2 regions of the Streptomyces sp. NPDC003011 genome follow, and region 2 is predicted to be linked to the other one. Evidence: riboswitches for the same ligand, from Rfam matches in the RefSeq annotation. Region 2 holds a riboswitch; the other holds the start of a gene.
The links. A riboswitch is a leader RNA that binds a small molecule or an ion and turns the genes downstream of it on or off. The one in region 2 is predicted to bind glycine.
Positions count from the first base shown of each region.

Region 1: linked by a shared signal. The riboswitch ahead of gcvP (aminomethyl-transferring glycine dehydrogenase) and the one ahead of gcvT (glycine cleavage system aminomethyltransferase GcvT) in region 2 are both predicted to bind glycine.

Region 1 covers NZ_JBSFTY010000070.1:6,885-14,858, reverse strand. Annotated here, with positions in the region: gene ACWD0J_RS30175 (ABC transporter ATP-binding protein) at 1-145, shown strand, start outside; gene gcvP (aminomethyl-transferring glycine dehydrogenase) at 257-3,142, opposite strand; glycine riboswitch at 3,318-3,413, opposite strand; gene ACWD0J_RS30165 (PRC-barrel domain-containing protein) at 3,529-3,900, shown strand; gene ACWD0J_RS30160 (DNA polymerase IV) at 4,529-5,929, opposite strand; gene ACWD0J_RS30155 (MerR family transcriptional regulator) at 5,988-6,632, opposite strand; gene ACWD0J_RS30150 (bifunctional nuclease family protein) at 6,894-7,367, opposite strand; gene ftsR (transcriptional regulator FtsR) at 7,451-7,974, opposite strand, start outside.
Region 2 covers NZ_JBSFTY010000023.1:64,276-72,249, reverse strand. Annotated here, with positions in the region: gene ACWD0J_RS14485 (MOSC domain-containing protein) at 1-150, opposite strand, end outside; gene ACWD0J_RS14480 (glycoside hydrolase family 25 protein) at 171-728, opposite strand; gene ACWD0J_RS14475 (L-serine ammonia-lyase) at 890-2,257, opposite strand; gene glyA (serine hydroxymethyltransferase) at 2,334-3,614, opposite strand; gene gcvH (glycine cleavage system protein GcvH) at 3,630-4,007, opposite strand; gene gcvT (glycine cleavage system aminomethyltransferase GcvT) at 4,119-5,261, opposite strand; glycine riboswitch at 5,296-5,409, opposite strand; glycine riboswitch at 5,410-5,519, opposite strand; gene ACWD0J_RS14455 (AAA family ATPase) at 5,698-6,366, shown strand; gene ACWD0J_RS14450 (enhanced serine sensitivity protein SseB) at 6,444-7,244, shown strand; gene ACWD0J_RS14445 (enhanced serine sensitivity protein SseB C-terminal domain-containing protein) at 7,413-7,974, shown strand, end outside.

The sequences.
Region 1 (7,974 bases), on a different contig from region 2:
CGACCAGATCCGCGCGGACCTGACCGGCGAACTCCCCCTCGCCGCCGACCTCACGACGGTCGCCGCGGCCGAACTCGACCTGCACCCCGGCGCACCTGTCTGGGCAACCGTCAAAGCGGCACAAACACACGCATACCCAGCATGACTCTCACCGACGACCACGGTGATGACCCCGCCCGGTGCACGACCGGACGGAGCCCTCTCCACGACACGTCAGTACGCGTACCCGTACGCGACATCAGGTCGCGTAGGGACATCAGTCCTCGTACGCGTCCAGCGGCGGGCAGGAGCAGACCAGGTTGCGGTCGCCGAAGGCCTGGTCGATACGGCGCACCGGCGGCCAGTACTTGTCCGCCACCGACACCCCGCCCGGGAAGACGGCCTCCTCGCGCGTGTACGCGTGCTCCCACGCGCCGCCGAGCGCGCCGGCGGTGTGCGGGGCGTTGCGCAGCGGGTTGTCGTCCGCGGGCCACTCGCCCGAGCCGACCTTCTCGATCTCCGCGCGAATCGCGATCATCGCCTCGCAGAACCGGTCGAGTTCGATCAGATCCTCGGACTCGGTCGGCTCGATCATCAACGTCCCGGCCACCGGGAACGACATCGTCGGCGCGTGGAACCCGTAGTCGATGAGCCGCTTGGCCACGTCGTCGACGCTCACACCGGTCGCCTTGGTCAGCGGCCGCAGGTCGATGATGCACTCGTGGGCGACGAGCCCGCCCGGACCGGTGTAGAGCACCGGGTAGTGCGGCTCCAGCCGCTTGGCGACGTAGTTCGCGCTCAGCACCGCCACCTGAGTGGCCCGCTTCAGTCCTTCACCGCCCATGAGCCGCACATACGCCCACGAGATCGGCAGGATCCCCGCGGAGCCCCAGGGCGCCGCCGAGATGGGCCCGACGCCCGTCTCCGGCCCGGCCGCGGGCTGCAGCGGGTGGTTCGGCAGATACGGTGCCAGGTGCTCGCGCACACCGACCGGCCCGACGCCCGGACCGCCGCCGCCGTGCGGGATGCAGAAGGTCTTGTGCAGGTTCAGGTGCGAGACGTCCCCGCCGAAGTGCCCGGGCTTGGCGAGCCCCACCAGCGCGTTCAGATTGGCGCCGTCGACGTACACCTGCCCGCCCGCCTCGTGCACCTGGGCGCAGATGTCGGCGACGTGCTCCTCGAACACACCGTGCGTGGAGGGGTACGTGATCATCAGCACCGCCAGCTCGTCCCGGTGCTGTTCGATCTTCGCCCGCAGGTCCTCGACGTCGATCTCACCGTCGTCGGCGGTCTTCACGACGACGACCTTCATCCCGGCCATCGCGGCGCTGGCCGCGTTCGTCCCGTGCGCGGACGACGGGATCAGGCAGACGGTCCGCTGCTCGTCACCGCGGGCGCGGTGGTATCCGCGTACGGCGAGCAGTCCCGCCAGCTCGCCCTGCGAACCCGCGTTGGGCTGCAACGACACCTTGTCGTACCCGGTGACCTCGGCGAGACGTTCCTCCAGCTCGCGGATGAGCGTGAGATAGCCCTGCGCCTGCTCGACGGGCGCGAAGGGATGCAGCTGCCCGAACTCGGGCCAGGTGACCGGCTCCATCTCCGTGGTCGCGTTGAGCTTCATGGTGCAGGAGCCCAGCGGGATCATGCCGCGGTCGAGCGCGTAGTCCCGGTCGGCGAGCCGGCGCAGGTAGCGCAGCATCGCGGTCTCGGAGCGGTACTGGTGGAAGACCGGGTGCGTGAGGTAGTCGTCGGTGCGCAGCAGCGCGGCCGGGAGCGAGTCCTCGGTGGCCGCGTCGAGCGCGTCGATGTGACCCTCGACCCCGAAAGCGGCCCACACCGCGCTCAGCTGGGCCCGCCCGGTCGTCTCGTCGCAGGCCATGGACACGTGGTCGGCGTCCACGAGCCGCAGGTTGACCCCGTTCTCCCGCGCGGCGGCGACGACCTGGGCGGCCTCCGCGGGCACCCGCGCGGTCAGGGTGTCGAAGTAGGAGCCGTGCACGACCTCGACCCCGCCGGCCGTCAGCCCGGCGGCGAGGATCGTGGCGTACCGGTGGGTGCGCCGCGCGATGCTCTTGAGGCCCTGGGGCCCGTGGTAGACGGCGTACATGGCGGCCATCACCGCGAGCAGCACCTGCGCCGTACAGATGTTGCTGGTCGCCTTCTCCCGGCGGATGTGCTGCTCACGCGTCTGCAGCGCCAGCCGGTACGCCCTGTTCCCGTCCGCGTCCACGGACACGCCCACGAGCCGTCCGGGCAGGCTGCGCGCGAACTTCTCCCGCACGGCCATGTATCCGGCATGCGGCCCGCCGAAGCCCATCGGCACACCGAACCGCTGGGTCGTCCCGACGGCGATGTCCGCACCGAGTTCCCCCGGCGACTTCAGCAGTGTCAGCGCCAGCAGATCGGCGGCGACGGTCACGAGCGCGCCGAGCTCGTGGGCCTGCGCGATGACCGGCTCGATGTCACGGACGGCACCGGAGGCTCCCGGGTACTGGATCAGCACGCCGTTGATCTCGCGCTCGCCGAGCTCGGCCGGGATGCCGTCATCGAGGTCGGCGACGACGACCTCCACGCCGGTCGACTCGGCACGGGTCCGGATCACCGCGATGGTCTGCGGCAGCACGTCCGCGTCGACCAGGAACAGCCCCTTCTTGTTCCTGCCCATGCGCCGGGACAGCGCCAGCGCCTCGGCGGCGGCCGTGCCCTCGTCCAGCAGCGAGGCACCGGAGGTCGGCAGCCCGGTGAGCTCGGCGACCATGGTCTGGAAGTTCAGCAGCGCTTCGAGACGCCCCTGGGAGATCTCCGGCTGGTAGGGCGTGTAAGCGGTGTACCAGGCGGGGTTCTCCATCACGTTGCGCAGGATCACGGGCGGCGTGAAGGTTCCGTAGTACCCGAGTCCGATCATGGAGTCGAGGACCTGGTTGCGATCGGCCAGCGACCGCAGCTCGGCCAGCACCTCGGCCTCGGTCCGCGCACCGGGCAGGTCCAGCGCGTCGGCGTTCTTGATCACGTCCGGCACGGCGGCGGCGGTGAGCTCGTCCAGCGAGCCGTACCCGACCTGGGCGAGCATCTTGGCCCGCGCTTCCTGGTCGGGCCCGATGTGGCGCTGTTCGAACGGGATTCCCTGCTCCAGCTCCGAGAGCGGAATGCGGTGGGCGGTCATTGCGGAGGCCTCCTGGTCTGACGCGACCTTCGAGGGGCACCACGGCACGGGTACCCGGACGGCCTCCCCCTCTGTCATCTCAACCTGAGAGCTTCACCGGGCACCCGAGGGCGCCCGGTTTTCACCGTCGGTGAGAGCGGAAGCCGTCGACACCCGCCCTGCTTTCCAGAGTGACCTCGTCCATGCGGTACGTGGGCCTGAGAGATTCCGGGGAGGATTTGCTCCTTCGGCGCCTCCGGTGATGTCTGGAGGACTCTCCCGCATGGGATCAGCAGCCGTTTGTCAGCGTACCAGCGCGGTCAACGCCCGAGCGTTCGAGTGGCCGCCTCCCTGAATGTGCTCTTTCGTAGTGCTTACGGATGAGTTGCGACCCTAGTGGAGGGCCCGTGCAGAGCGACATCGATCCGCGCAACCTGATCGGCCGCAAGGCGTTCGACCGCAACGGCACCAAGATCGGGACGATCGACGAGATCTACCTCGACGACGCGACCGGCGTACCCGAGTGGGCGGCCATACGCACCGGCCTCTTCTCCCGGGACGCCTTCGTTCCCCTGGAGCCCAGCGAACTGATCGAGGGCGCCCTCCGCGTCCCCTTCGACCGCGCCCTGATCAGGGACGCCCCCGACTTCGGCGTAGGCCGCCACCTCTCCCCCGAGCAGGAACTCCAGCTCTACCACCACTACGGCCTCGACCTGTCCGCCCCTCCCCCGCTCCCGGACCACGACTTCGGCAAACTGGCCGGCACGGACGATCCCTGACGCCCCCACCGACCCCGAGCCGACAGCCCAGCCCCCACGCACACCCCACGGTCCAACCTCCTCCCCAAGCCGCACCACCAGCCACAACGCACCCCCCTCCACAGACCGTCGCAGCCCAGGCAGACCGCACCCCCACGACTCGGCCTCAGTCCCCCTGCCCCCGCCACACCGCACCCCGCGAAGGCCCCGCACCCCCTCCGCCACGCACCCACCCGCAACCGTCACACGGTGAGCCGCACCATCACCACCAACCGTCACCCACGACGGCAGTCACCGCGCCGCGTCACCACCAGCCGTCCCCGACCACGGCCGTCGCACAGTCACCCCCCACAGCCGCCACACGCCATCGCCTACGGACCCAGCCCAACCACGGGCCACGACTGCCCCAGCCCGACCACGGGCACAGCCGCACCCGCACCCGCCCAGCACACAGGCGACCGTCCCCGCCTCCCCCGCCCATCCGCGGGCAGTCGTGCCGCTGGGACGGCACGGGCGGGCACGGGCGGCACCCCCGCAAGCGCCGGGCTGCGCAGCTGCGCCACCCCACCCCCGCCGGTCCCACCCGCACGCACCCAACCTCCGCGCACCCCAGCTCCCCGCCGCTCCGCACGCACGCCGGTCACAACCATCACGCCGAGACCTCCCCCGCCGGAGCACCCCCACCCCCGGCCCTCGCCTCCGTCCCAGAACTCCCCGCCACCAACGGCAGCGGCTCCGCCGGCTGCAACCCGGGGTCGTCGACGCGAAACGTCCGCACCCGCCCCGGCTCCGAGTCAGGCGTCTCGAACCGCACGGTCACCCGCCCCAGCCCGCTCCCCTGCACCCACCCATGCCCGTACTCGGCATGCCGCACATCGTGCCCCGACGGCCACCGCCGCTCGACCGGCACCTCGGGCTCCACGGCCGGCCCGTTCTCGGGTGCTTCCACCGGACCGGAGTCCACTCGCTCCCGCTCCCCCGCGGCCTGCGCGAACAGATCCTCCTGCGTGTAGTCGGCCAGCCCGCTGACCCCCACCCCGAGCAGCCGCACACCCCCCGTCGTGTCCACGGAGTCCAGCAACCGGGCCGCGGCCTCCCGCACCACCGCCGGATCGTCCGTGGGCCCGCGCAAGGTCTCGGACCGCGTCAGCGTGGAGAAGTCGTACCTCCGCACCTTCAGCACGATCGTCCGCCCGGACAGCCCCGCCTCCCGCAGCCGCCGCACGCACCGGTCCGCCAGCCGCTGCACCTCCAGTCCCACCCTGACCCGGTCATGGATGTCGATGTCGTACGTGTCCTCCACCGAGACCGACTTCGTCTCCCGCTCGGCCACCACAGGCCGTTCGTCCCGCGCCAGCGCCATGGCGTACAGCCCGTGCCCGTGCGCCTTCCCCAGCAGCCGTACGAGCTCGTCCTCACCCGCCTCCGCGATCTCCTCGACCGTGGTGATCCCGGCCCGGCGCAGATGGTCCCCCGTCGCCGGCCCCACCCCGGGCAGCGTCCGCACCGACATCGGGCCCAGCATGGCCCGCTCGGTCCCCGGCTCGATCACCACCAGCCCGTCGGGCTTGGCCTGCTCCGAGGCGATCTTCGCGAGCATCTTGGACGCGGCGAGCCCCACCGAACCCGTCAGCCCCGTCACCGCCCGTATGTCCGCCCGCAGCTTCACCGCGGCCAGCCGCGCCGACTCCTCGTCCCAGGCCGCTCCCCCGGCCTCCAGGTCCACGAACGCCTCGTCCAGACTCAGCGGCTCCACCAACGGCGACAGGCCCCGCAGCAGCCCCATCACCTGCTCGCTGATCGCCCGGTAGAACGCGAAGCGCGGCACGAGATACGCCGCGTTCGGCGCCAGTCGTCTCGCCTGGGCCATGGGCATCGCCGAGTGCACCCCGAACACCCGCGCCTCGTACGACGCCGTGGCCACCACCCCACGCGGCCCCAGCCCGCCCACGATGACGGCCTTCCCGCGCAGGCTCGGCTTGGACGCCTGCTCCGCCGAGGCGAAAAAGGCATCCATGTCGAGATGCAGGATCGTGGGCGCGCTTCTCACATCTCCGATGCTGCCCTACGCCACTGACAATGCCCCTGCCCAAGAGCGGGCAGGACGGTCAGACCGCCCGGTTGCGCCGCCGCGCCAGCTCATCGGCGGGGTTGGGCCCGACCAGGGTCTCCCCGGTGTCGACCCGCTCGCCGTGCAACTGCGACAGGGCGCTCTCGACGTCCCGCCACACCACGCCGACGGCGATGCCGAAGATGCCCTGGCCGCCTTGAAGCAGCGCGTGGACCTCGTCGGGCGTGGTGCACTCGTAGACCGTGGCGCCGTCACTCATCAGCGTCATGCGCTCCAGGTCTTGGAATCCGCTCTCGCGCAGATGCTGCACCGCGGTGCGGATGTTCTGCAGCGACACACCGGTGTCGAGAAAACGCTTGACCACCTTCAGGATGACGACATCCCGGAAGCTGTACAGACGCTGTGTGCCGGACCCGTAGGCGGGCCGCACGCTCGGCTCGACGAGCCCCGTGCGGGCCCAGTAGTCCAGTTGCCGGTACGTGATGCCGGCGGCCGCGCACGCCGTCGGACCGCGGTAGCCGATCTGCTCGGACGCCATGGACGTCGCCCCTCCGCTGCTCGGCACGGCCGTCGGTCGCTGCGGAGCGTGATCGGCCGCGTTGCTGTGAAGCGGGTACGGACCGCTCGCCCCGAGACTGCGTCCGGGGGCACCCCCAGCCGTACCGTCGCCGCTGCTTCTCACGCCGACCTCCGTCCTTGACCTGCCTTCTCGACGGTAGGCAGTCACCAGGGGTGCGTCAACGATCGCCACACTCGGCACGCCGAGTGATAATCACCCTGAGAGTGGTTTCCCGTACCCCACCGCGGGGAAAGGCTAGCCGAATGCGCTCGAAGCGGGCCGCAGGACGCTCTCACGCGCCGCTGGCAAATGCCGGCATGTGAGACGCCGACGGACACGGACGGGCCCGGCAGGACTGCTCGCGTCCGCCGGGCCGCCCGCGCCTCACTGGCTGCTGGTGCCGAAGTCCTCGGGGGAGATCTGGTCGAGGAACTCGCGGAACTTCTCCACTTCGTCCTCCTGCTCGTCCGGGATCGCGATGCCCGCGTCGTCGAGCACGCCGTCACTGCCGTAGATCGGCGTTCCGGTGCGCAGGGCCAGCGCTATGGCATCGGACGGCCGCGCGCTCACCTCGACGCCGCTGGCGAACACCAGCTCCGCGTAGAAGACGCCCTCACGGAGATCCGTGATGCGCACTTCGGTGAGCTCCTGGCCGACGGCCTCCAGCACGTCCTTGAACAGGTCGTGGGTCAGCGGACGGGCGGGGGCCATGCCCTGCTGCGCGAAGGCGATCGCCGTAGCCTCCCCAGGCCCGATCCAGATGGGGAGGTAGCGGTCGCCTCCCACTTCACGCAGGAGCACGATCGGTTGGTTGGAGGGCATTTCGACCCGGACACCTACGACATCGAGCTCGTTCACACAGCAACCCTAGGCCGTGCCCGGGACGTTTGGGTAGTCGGGCAGGAAACGGGTGACCGATCCGCCCCGCGTGACGACCGGTGTCAGGGCAGCCGTACGCCGAGAGCGGTCTGCACCAGCGCAGCGTGCAGTTTCACCGTGAGCCCGGCCAGCTCCTTCGTACGGGCTTCCGCGTGGGCCCTGGTCTGCGGGTTGCGGTGGCGCCTCAGCGGGGCCACGACCTGGTCCACCAGACCGGCCTCACGGTCGGCGGCGGCCTTCATCACCCGCAGATGCCGCGGTTCGATCCCGAACCTCCCCAGCTCGGCGACGAGCGAGGCCACAGTGGCGGCCTCGGCGTCATAGGACCCGTCCGGCAACGGAGCGACGAGCCCGTACGACTCCCACTCCTCCAGCTCCTGCTCGCTGATCTCCGCTGCGGCGAGCAGCTCGTCCCGCCCGATCCGAGCCGCCGTGGGCCCCTCGGAGGTCTCCGGAACGGCCTCGCCGTCCCGCTGGCGTCCCAGGACCGGCAGCGGTACGGCCTCGCCGCGCTCCATGGCGTCCAGATGCTCGCGGATCACCTTGAGCGGCAGATAGTGGTCCCGCTGCATCCTCAGGACATGGC
Region 2 (7,974 bases):
CTTCCGCATCCGGAACCGGTGCTTCACCGTCGCCCCGGCGTGCACGTCACCCTCCACCCCGAGCCCGGCGACGAGCGTGATGCTCTCCCGGTTCGGCTTGGTGAAGGAGTACGTCCCGTTGCTGCTGACCGCGGTGACCGACCCGCTCATGACACGAACCTCTCTCGGAGTCAGGCGTCCGCGGCCCACTTCTTCAGCGCCGCCTTGCTGGTGAAGTCCGCCACGTTCTTGTCCAGCGGATCGTCGGTGTACTGGTGGAAGCGCCACGCCGCCTGGATGCGGGGCTTGCCGGCGGTCACGTAGTCGGCGATCCACAGACCATCACCCGCGTACGACGTCCTATCGACATTCAACCAATAGTTCCGATTGCAGTACAAGATCACTCTGTTGTCCGGCCGCAGCGCTTTCACCTTGCGGATGAAGCTGTCCTTCTCCGCGTTGCTCGCGTGGGTGCCGTCCCCGGTCGTCTCCCAGTCGACGGCGAGCATCTCACCCGCCTTCTCGGGGGCGTGCTTGACGAAGTACTCCGCCTGCGCGGTGAGGTTGCCCGGCCACAGGAAGTGGTAGTAGCCGACGACCAGTCCGGCGTCACGGGCCCGCTTCGTCTGCGCGGCGAGCTTCGGGTTGACGTACGAACGGCCCTCGGTCGCCTTGATGAAGACGAAGGAGAGACCGTCCGTGGCGTAGGAGGACGACTGGTACGCGCTCACGTCTATGCCACGCAGCATGGGGACTCCCTAGTGTCTGTGGGGGGACAGGAGCTGGCTGTCGACTGGGGACCCACCTTGGCACGGGTGATCCGCGCGTACCGTCCGGACGGCCAAACGTCAGCTTTCGCCGGGTGTGGGCGCCCCGTCGCCCACCGCTGTGAGCCGTCACGCCGTGGCCGTCAGCACTCGATGATGTTCACCGCCAGCCCGCCCCGCGCCGTCTCCTTGTACTTCACGCTCATGTCCGCGCCGGTCTCCTTCATCGTCTTGATGACCTTGTCCAGGGACACCTTGTGGGAGCCGTCGCCGCGCATGGCCATGCGGGCCGCCGTGACCGCCTTCGCCGCGGCCATGCCGTTGCGTTCGATGCACGGGATCTGGACCAGGCCGCCGACCGGGTCGCAGGTCAGGCCGAGGTTGTGCTCCATGCCGATCTCGGCGGCGTTCTCGACCTGTTCCGGGGAACCGCCCAGGACCTCGGCCAGCGCGCCCGCCGCCATGGAGCAGGCGGAGCCGACCTCGCCCTGGCAGCCGACCTCGGCGCCGGAGATGGACGCGTTCTCCTTGAAGAGCATGCCGATCGCACCGGCGGCGAGCAGGAAGCGGACCACCCCGTCCTCGTCCGCGCCCGGCACGAAGTTGATGTAGTAGTGCAGGACGGCCGGGATGATGCCGGCCGCGCCGTTCGTCGGGGCGGTGACCACGCGCCCGCCCGCCGCGTTCTCCTCGTTCACCGCCATCGCGTAGAGCGTGATCCACTCCATCGCGTGCGCCAACGGGTCGCCCTCCGCCCGGAGCTGGCGTGCGGAGACGGCCGCGCGGCGGCGGACCTTCAGACCGCCCGGCAGGATGCCCTCGCGGGACATGCCGCGCGACACGCACGCCTGCATCACCCGCCAGATCTCCAGCAGCCCCCCGCGGATCTCGTCCTCGGTGCGCCAGGCCCGTTCGTTCTCCAGCATCAGCGCGGAGATCGACAGGCCGGTCTCCTTCGTCAGCCGCAGCAGCTCGTCGCCCGTGCGGAACGGGTACTTGAGCACGGTGTCGTCCAGCTTGATGCGGTCCGCGCCCACCGCGTCCTCGTCGACGACGAAACCGCCGCCCACCGAGTAGTACGTCTTGGACAGCAGCTCCGCCCCCGAGGCGTCGTACGCCCACAGGGTCATGCCGTTCGCGTGGTAGGGGAGGGTCTTGCGGCGGTGCAGGACCAGGTCCTGGTCGAAGGAGAACGGGATCTCGTGCTCGTCGAGGAGCCGGATGCGGCCCGTCTCCCTGATCCGCGCCACCCGGTCGTCCGCCGACTCCACGTCCACCGTGCGCGGCGAGTCGCCCTCCAGCCCGAGCAGCACCGCCTTGGGCGTGCCGTGCCCGTGGCCGGTCGCGCCCAGGGAGCCGTACAGCTCGGTGCGCACCGTCGCGACCGAGCCCAGCAGGTCCTCGTTGCGCAGCCGGCGGGCGAAGATACGGGCCGCGCGCATCGGGCCGACCGTGTGGGAGCTGGACGGGCCGATGCCGATCGAGAACAGGTCGAAGACCGATATGGCCACGGTGACTCCTCAGGACGGGGTGGTGCAGGGGGCGCGCCCCGTACGACGAGTGTGCGGGGCGCGCCACACAAAGGAACTACTTGTTCAGACCGGGATACAGCGGGTGCTTGTCGGCGAGAGCCGTGACCCGGGCCTTCAGCGCCACCACGTCGGCCTCCCCGAAGGGGGAGGGCGCCTTCAGGGTCTGCGCGATGACGTCCGCGACCTCGGCGAAGTCCTCGGCGGTGAAGCCGCGGGTGGCCAGGGCGGGCGTGCCGATCCGCAGACCCGACGTCACCATCGGCGGCCGCGGGTCGTTCGGGACGGCGTTGCGGTTGACCGTGATGCCGACCTCGTGGAGCCGGTCCTCGGCCGCCCGCCCGTCCAGCTCGGACGCGCGCAGGTCGACCAGGATCAGGTGCACGTCGGTACCGCCGGACAGGACGTCGATCCCGGCCTCGCGGGCGTCGGCCGCCGTCAGACGCTCGGCGAGGATCCGCGCTCCCTCCACCGTACGCCGCTGGCGCTCCTTGAAGTCCTCGCTCGCCGCGACCTTGAACGAGACCGCCTTGGCGGCGATCACGTGCTCCAGCGGGCCGCCCTGGAAGCCCGGGAAGACGGACGAGTTCAGCTTCTTGGCGAAGTCCTTCTTCGCCAGGATGATGCCGCCGCGGGGCCCGCCCAGCGTCTTGTGGGTGGTGGAGGTGACCACGTCCGCGTACTCCACCGGGTTCGGGTGCAGGCCGGCCGCGACCAGGCCCGCGAAGTGCGCCATGTCGACCCACAGGTACGCGCCGACCTCGTCGGCGATCCGGCGGAACTCCGCGAAGTCCAGCTGACGCGGGTACGCCGACCAGCCCGCGATGATCACCTTGGGCCGGTGCTCCTTGGCGAGCCGCTCCAGCTCGGCCATGTCGACCAGACCGGTGGCGGAGTCGACGTGATAGGCGACCACGTCGAACTGCTTGCCGGAGAAGTTCAGCCGCATCCCGTGGGTCAGGTGGCCGCCGTGGGCGAGGTCCAGCCCGAGGATGGTGTCGCCGGGCTGGGCCAGCGCGAACAGGGCGGCCTGGTTGGCGGAGGCGCCCGAGTGGGGCTGCACGTTGGCGTACTCGGCGCCGAACAGCTCCTTGACCCGGTCGATCGCGATCTGCTCGGTGACGTCGACGTGCTCGCAGCCGCCGTAGTAGCGGCGGCCCGGGTAGCCCTCGGCGTACTTGTTGGTGAGGACCGAGCCCTGTGCCTCCAGCACCGCGACCGGCGCGAAGTTCTCGGAGGCGATCATCTCCAGGGTGGACTGCTGGCGGCCCAGTTCGGCGTCGACGGCGGCGGCGACCTCCGGGTCGAGCTCGTGCAGGGGCGTGTTCAGTACGGACATCAGGTCCACGACTCCTCAGCCGGCGGAAAAGGCGGTGTACTCGTCGGCGGAGAGCAGATCGGCCGGCTCCTCCGTGACGCGTACCTTGAACAGCCAGCCGCCCTCGAAGGGGGCGGAGTTCACCAGCGACGGGTCGTTCACCACGTCCTCGTTGACCTCGGTGACCTCACCGCTGACCGGGGAGTACAGGTCGCTGACCGACTTGGTCGACTCCAGCTCGCCGCAGGTCTCGCCCGCGACCACGGTGGTACCGGCCTCCGGGAGCTGCACGAAGACGACGTCACCGAGCGCGTTGGCCGCGTGCTCCGTGATGCCGACCGTCGCGACGCCGTCCTCGGCGCCGGACAGCCACTCGTGTTCCTTGCTGTAGCGCAGCTGCTGGGGGTTGCTCATGGCCTGAATTCTCCTGTACGCGGGGGAGTGCTGAGGAAGGGGGGACTGCTGGAAACGTGCGTGAGCAGCACACATGTGCGCGGGGTCACACACGGGGACCCGGCCCGGTGGCTACTTCTGACGCTTGTAGAACGGCAGCGCCACGACCTCGTACGGCTCGTGACTGCCCCGGATGTCCACGCCGACACCCGTGGTGCCCGGCGCCGCGTGCGCGGGATCGACGTACGCCATCGCGATCGGCCTGCCGAGGGTGGGGGAGGGGGCACCGGAGGTGACCTCGCCGATCACCTCGCCGCCGGCCACGACCGCGTACCCGGCGCGCGGGACGCGACGCCCCTCGGCGACCAGGCCGACGAGGACGCGCGGGGGGCTGCTCTCGGCGCGGGAAGCGGCCTCGGCGAGCGCCTCGCGCCCCACGAAGTCGCCCTCCTTCCCGAACTTCACCACCCGGCCGAGCCCGGCGTCGAAGGGGGTGAGGGAGGTCGACAGCTCGTGCCCGTACAGCGGCATGCCCGCCTCCAGGCGCAGCGTGTCCCGGCAGGACAGTCCGCACGGGACCAGGCCGACGCCCTCGCCGGCCTTCGTCAGCGCCTGCCACAGCTCCACGGCGTGCTCCGGCCGCACGAACAGCTCGAAGCCGTCCTCGCCGGTGTAGCCGGTGCGGGCGATCAGGGCGGGGACACCGGCGACGGTGCCGGCCAGCCCGGCGTAGTACTTCAGGCCGTCGAGGCCGGCGTCGGTGAGGGACTTCAGGACGCCCGGCGACTCGGGGCCCTGCACGGCGATCAGGGCGTAGGCGTCCCGGTCGTCACGGACCTGCGCGTCGAAGCCCGCCGCACGCTCGGTCAGCGCGTCCAGGACCACTTGGGCGTTGGAGGCGTTGGCGACGACCATGTACCGGGCGGACCCGGCCTCGGTGTCGGCCAGCCGGTAGACGATCAGGTCGTCCAGGATGCCGCCGTCGGCCCGGCAGATCATGGTGTAGCGGGCCCGGCCGGCCTTGACGCCCCCGATGTCGCCGACCAGCGCGTAGTCGAGGAGCGCGGCGGCCTGCGGGCCGGTCACCGTGATCTCGCCCATGTGCGAGAGGTCGAAGAGCCCGGCCCTCGTGCGTACGGCGAGGTGCTCGTCGCGCTCGGAGCCGTAGCGCAGCGGCATGTCCCAGCCGGCGAAGTCGGTCATCGTCGCGCCCAGCGAACGATGCAGGGCGTCGAGCGCGGTACGGCGCTTGTCGGGGGATGCGGTACTGCTCATCGGTCGGTCTCCCAGGGCATGACGGCGAGGTCGTTCCTCCCCATCTGTCATCGGAACCTGAGAGGTTCGTCACGACCCCGCGAAACGGTGGTCGTGACTTGCACCGTGGGTGGAGCCGCTGTCGCAGCGGCCCGCTTTTCAGATGTGCCTCGCCCGCGCGGTACGGGGCCTGAGAGATTCAAGGGAGGGACTTGCTCCTTCGGCGCCCGGGCACTCGTACCCCAGAGGTACGGCCCGGAACTCTCCCGCGCGGATTCAAACGGCCGGTATGCAGTTGGCGCCGACATCATTGCACGCATCGGCCGACGGCGGCAGGCCACATATTGTGACCGGCTTGTGGCAGGACGTGCACGAAAACACGAGACACCGCGCATTACCTTCTCTTTACACTCGACGGGGATGGGACGCGTGACCACCCCAGGGGAGGACGATCACGGTGAACAGGACCACGGCGTACGCCACCACCTCGGCCCTCGCGCTGCCCGGGCAGCCGACGGCTCCGGCCACGGAGGCCTGCCACCCGATCGGCGCACCCGTCGTCCGCGACCTCCGCGAGCGGGGCGGCCAGAGCCCGCACGCGCTGCTCTTCGGCCCCAAGGACCTCGTCGTGATCACCGGCCTGCCCGGCAGCGGCAAGTCCACGCTGATGCGGCGCACCGTCAAGGGCACCCGCATCGACTCCCAGGACACCCGCGACCGCTGGGACGCGCGGATGCCGCGTTCTGTGCCGTACGCGCTCTACCGCCCGCTCGTCCGCGCCGCGCACTACGCCGGCCTGCGCCGCGCGCTGCGCTCCGGCGAGGGTGTCGTGGTGCACGACTGCGGTACGCAGGCCTGGGTGCGCCGCTGGCTGGCCCGGGAGGCCCGCCGCCGGGGCGGCACTCTGCGCCTGCTGCTGCTCGACGTCACCCCCGGTCTCGCTCTGGAGGGCCAGCGGGAGCGCGGCCGGGGCGTCTCGCGGTACGCGTTCCTGCGCCACCGGAGCGCCGCGTCCCGCCTGATCAGCGCGGTCGAGCAGGGCGACCTGCCGCCGGGCTGCGGTTCGGCGGTGCTGATCGACCGGGACGCGGCGAACGTGCTGCTCCGGATCGGCTTCACCGGCTGACACCTCCACGGTGTGCTCCGTACCCGTTAGCCTTTTCAGCCACAGCAAGCGGTACTCGGCAGGCGGTAGGCAGGCAGATGGACTTCCCGGCGGATCTCCCCGCTGACTTCCCGGGCTTCCCGGCACAGGCGCACCCCCACCCGCACGGCGGATGGCCCGGCAACGAACTGGAGGAAGTGCTCTCCGCCTCCCTCGGCATCCCCGGGGCGGGCGGGCGGATCATCGAGGTGCTGGGCCGCAGCTTCGTCTGGGTTCCGCTGCCCAACGGCGGCGGTCCGCACAGCGGCCCGCTCGACCTGCCCACCCTGGAGATCGAGGGCCAGGCCTATGTGCCGGTGTTCAGCTCCGAGGAACAGTTCCGGCAGGTCGCCGGCTCGCACATGGCGTACACCATCGCCCCCGCCGTCGAGTTCGCGCGCGGACTGCCGCCCCAGGTCGGCCTCGCCGTGAACCCGGACGGCACGGTCGGCGTCCCGCTCCCGCCGGCGGCCGTCGCCGGCCTGTGCCGGGCGGGCCGCACCCCGCTGGACGGCCCCGCGAGCGGCGGCCGGGTCAAGCTGTACGAGCCCGACTGGCAGGACGACCCGGTGGACTTCCTGGCCGCGGCCTCCTCCGAGTTCGCCGCGACCGGCGTGGTCCGCACGGCCCGCCGCTGCCTCGCCGCCATCGAGACGGCCGACCCGGTGATGTTCGTGGGCGTGGAACTGTCCCAGTGTGAGGGAGACATACGGGCGCTCCCCATGGAGGCCCTGTCCCGGGCCCTCACCCGGGCCCCGGCCCCGTGGCCCGTCAACCTGGTCCTTCTGGACGTGGCGGACGACCCGGTGGGCCACTGGATGAGGGAGACGGTCCGGCCCTTCCACACGGGGGACCACTAGGAATCCCGCCGGGGGCGGCCCACCCCGGGGACGCCGGGAACCGCGCGGCCGGCCGCACCGCCCGCACCCGTCGGCGACGAGAGGCCCCGCGCTGCTGGGCTGTGTCGGGGGCACCTCCACTTAAGCTGGTTCCATACTGCGGGGCAGACTCTCGAAGGGGCGGTACAGGTGAGCGCCAGCGGCATCGCGACCGGGCAGGTCGAGCACATGCTGCGCCAGGTGACGCCCGGGCGTTACGACGCCTACGAGGCACTCCTGCGCGCGCTCGCGACCCCGTCCTCCGGCCAGATCTGGATGCTGCTGTGGCACGGCCAGGCCGGCTCCCCCGACGCCCAGTACGGGAACATGCAGGTCGACGGGTACGGCTACGCCCCCTGCGTCACCTCCGCCCAGGAGTTGTCGGCCAGCGGCTGGAACAGATCGTACGAAGTGGTCGACGGTCTCGACGTGGCCCGCACCCTCTACCCCGACCACTACGGCCTCTGGCTCAACCCGCACGCCCCGGGCGGCGGCGTCGGCATCCCCTGGCTCGACCTGCGCCGGATCGCCACCGGCCTGGAACGCCAGCCCGCCGGTCCCCTGCGGCTGTCCGAACCCGCCATCGAGATCCCGCAGTTCTACGCCCTGCTCGCGCAGAACGCCCACCGCACCCCGGCCGTCCGCGCCCTGCGCCGCGCCTGGGTGCAGCCCGCGCTCGGGGCGCCGTATCTCGCGATCGGGCTCGACGTGT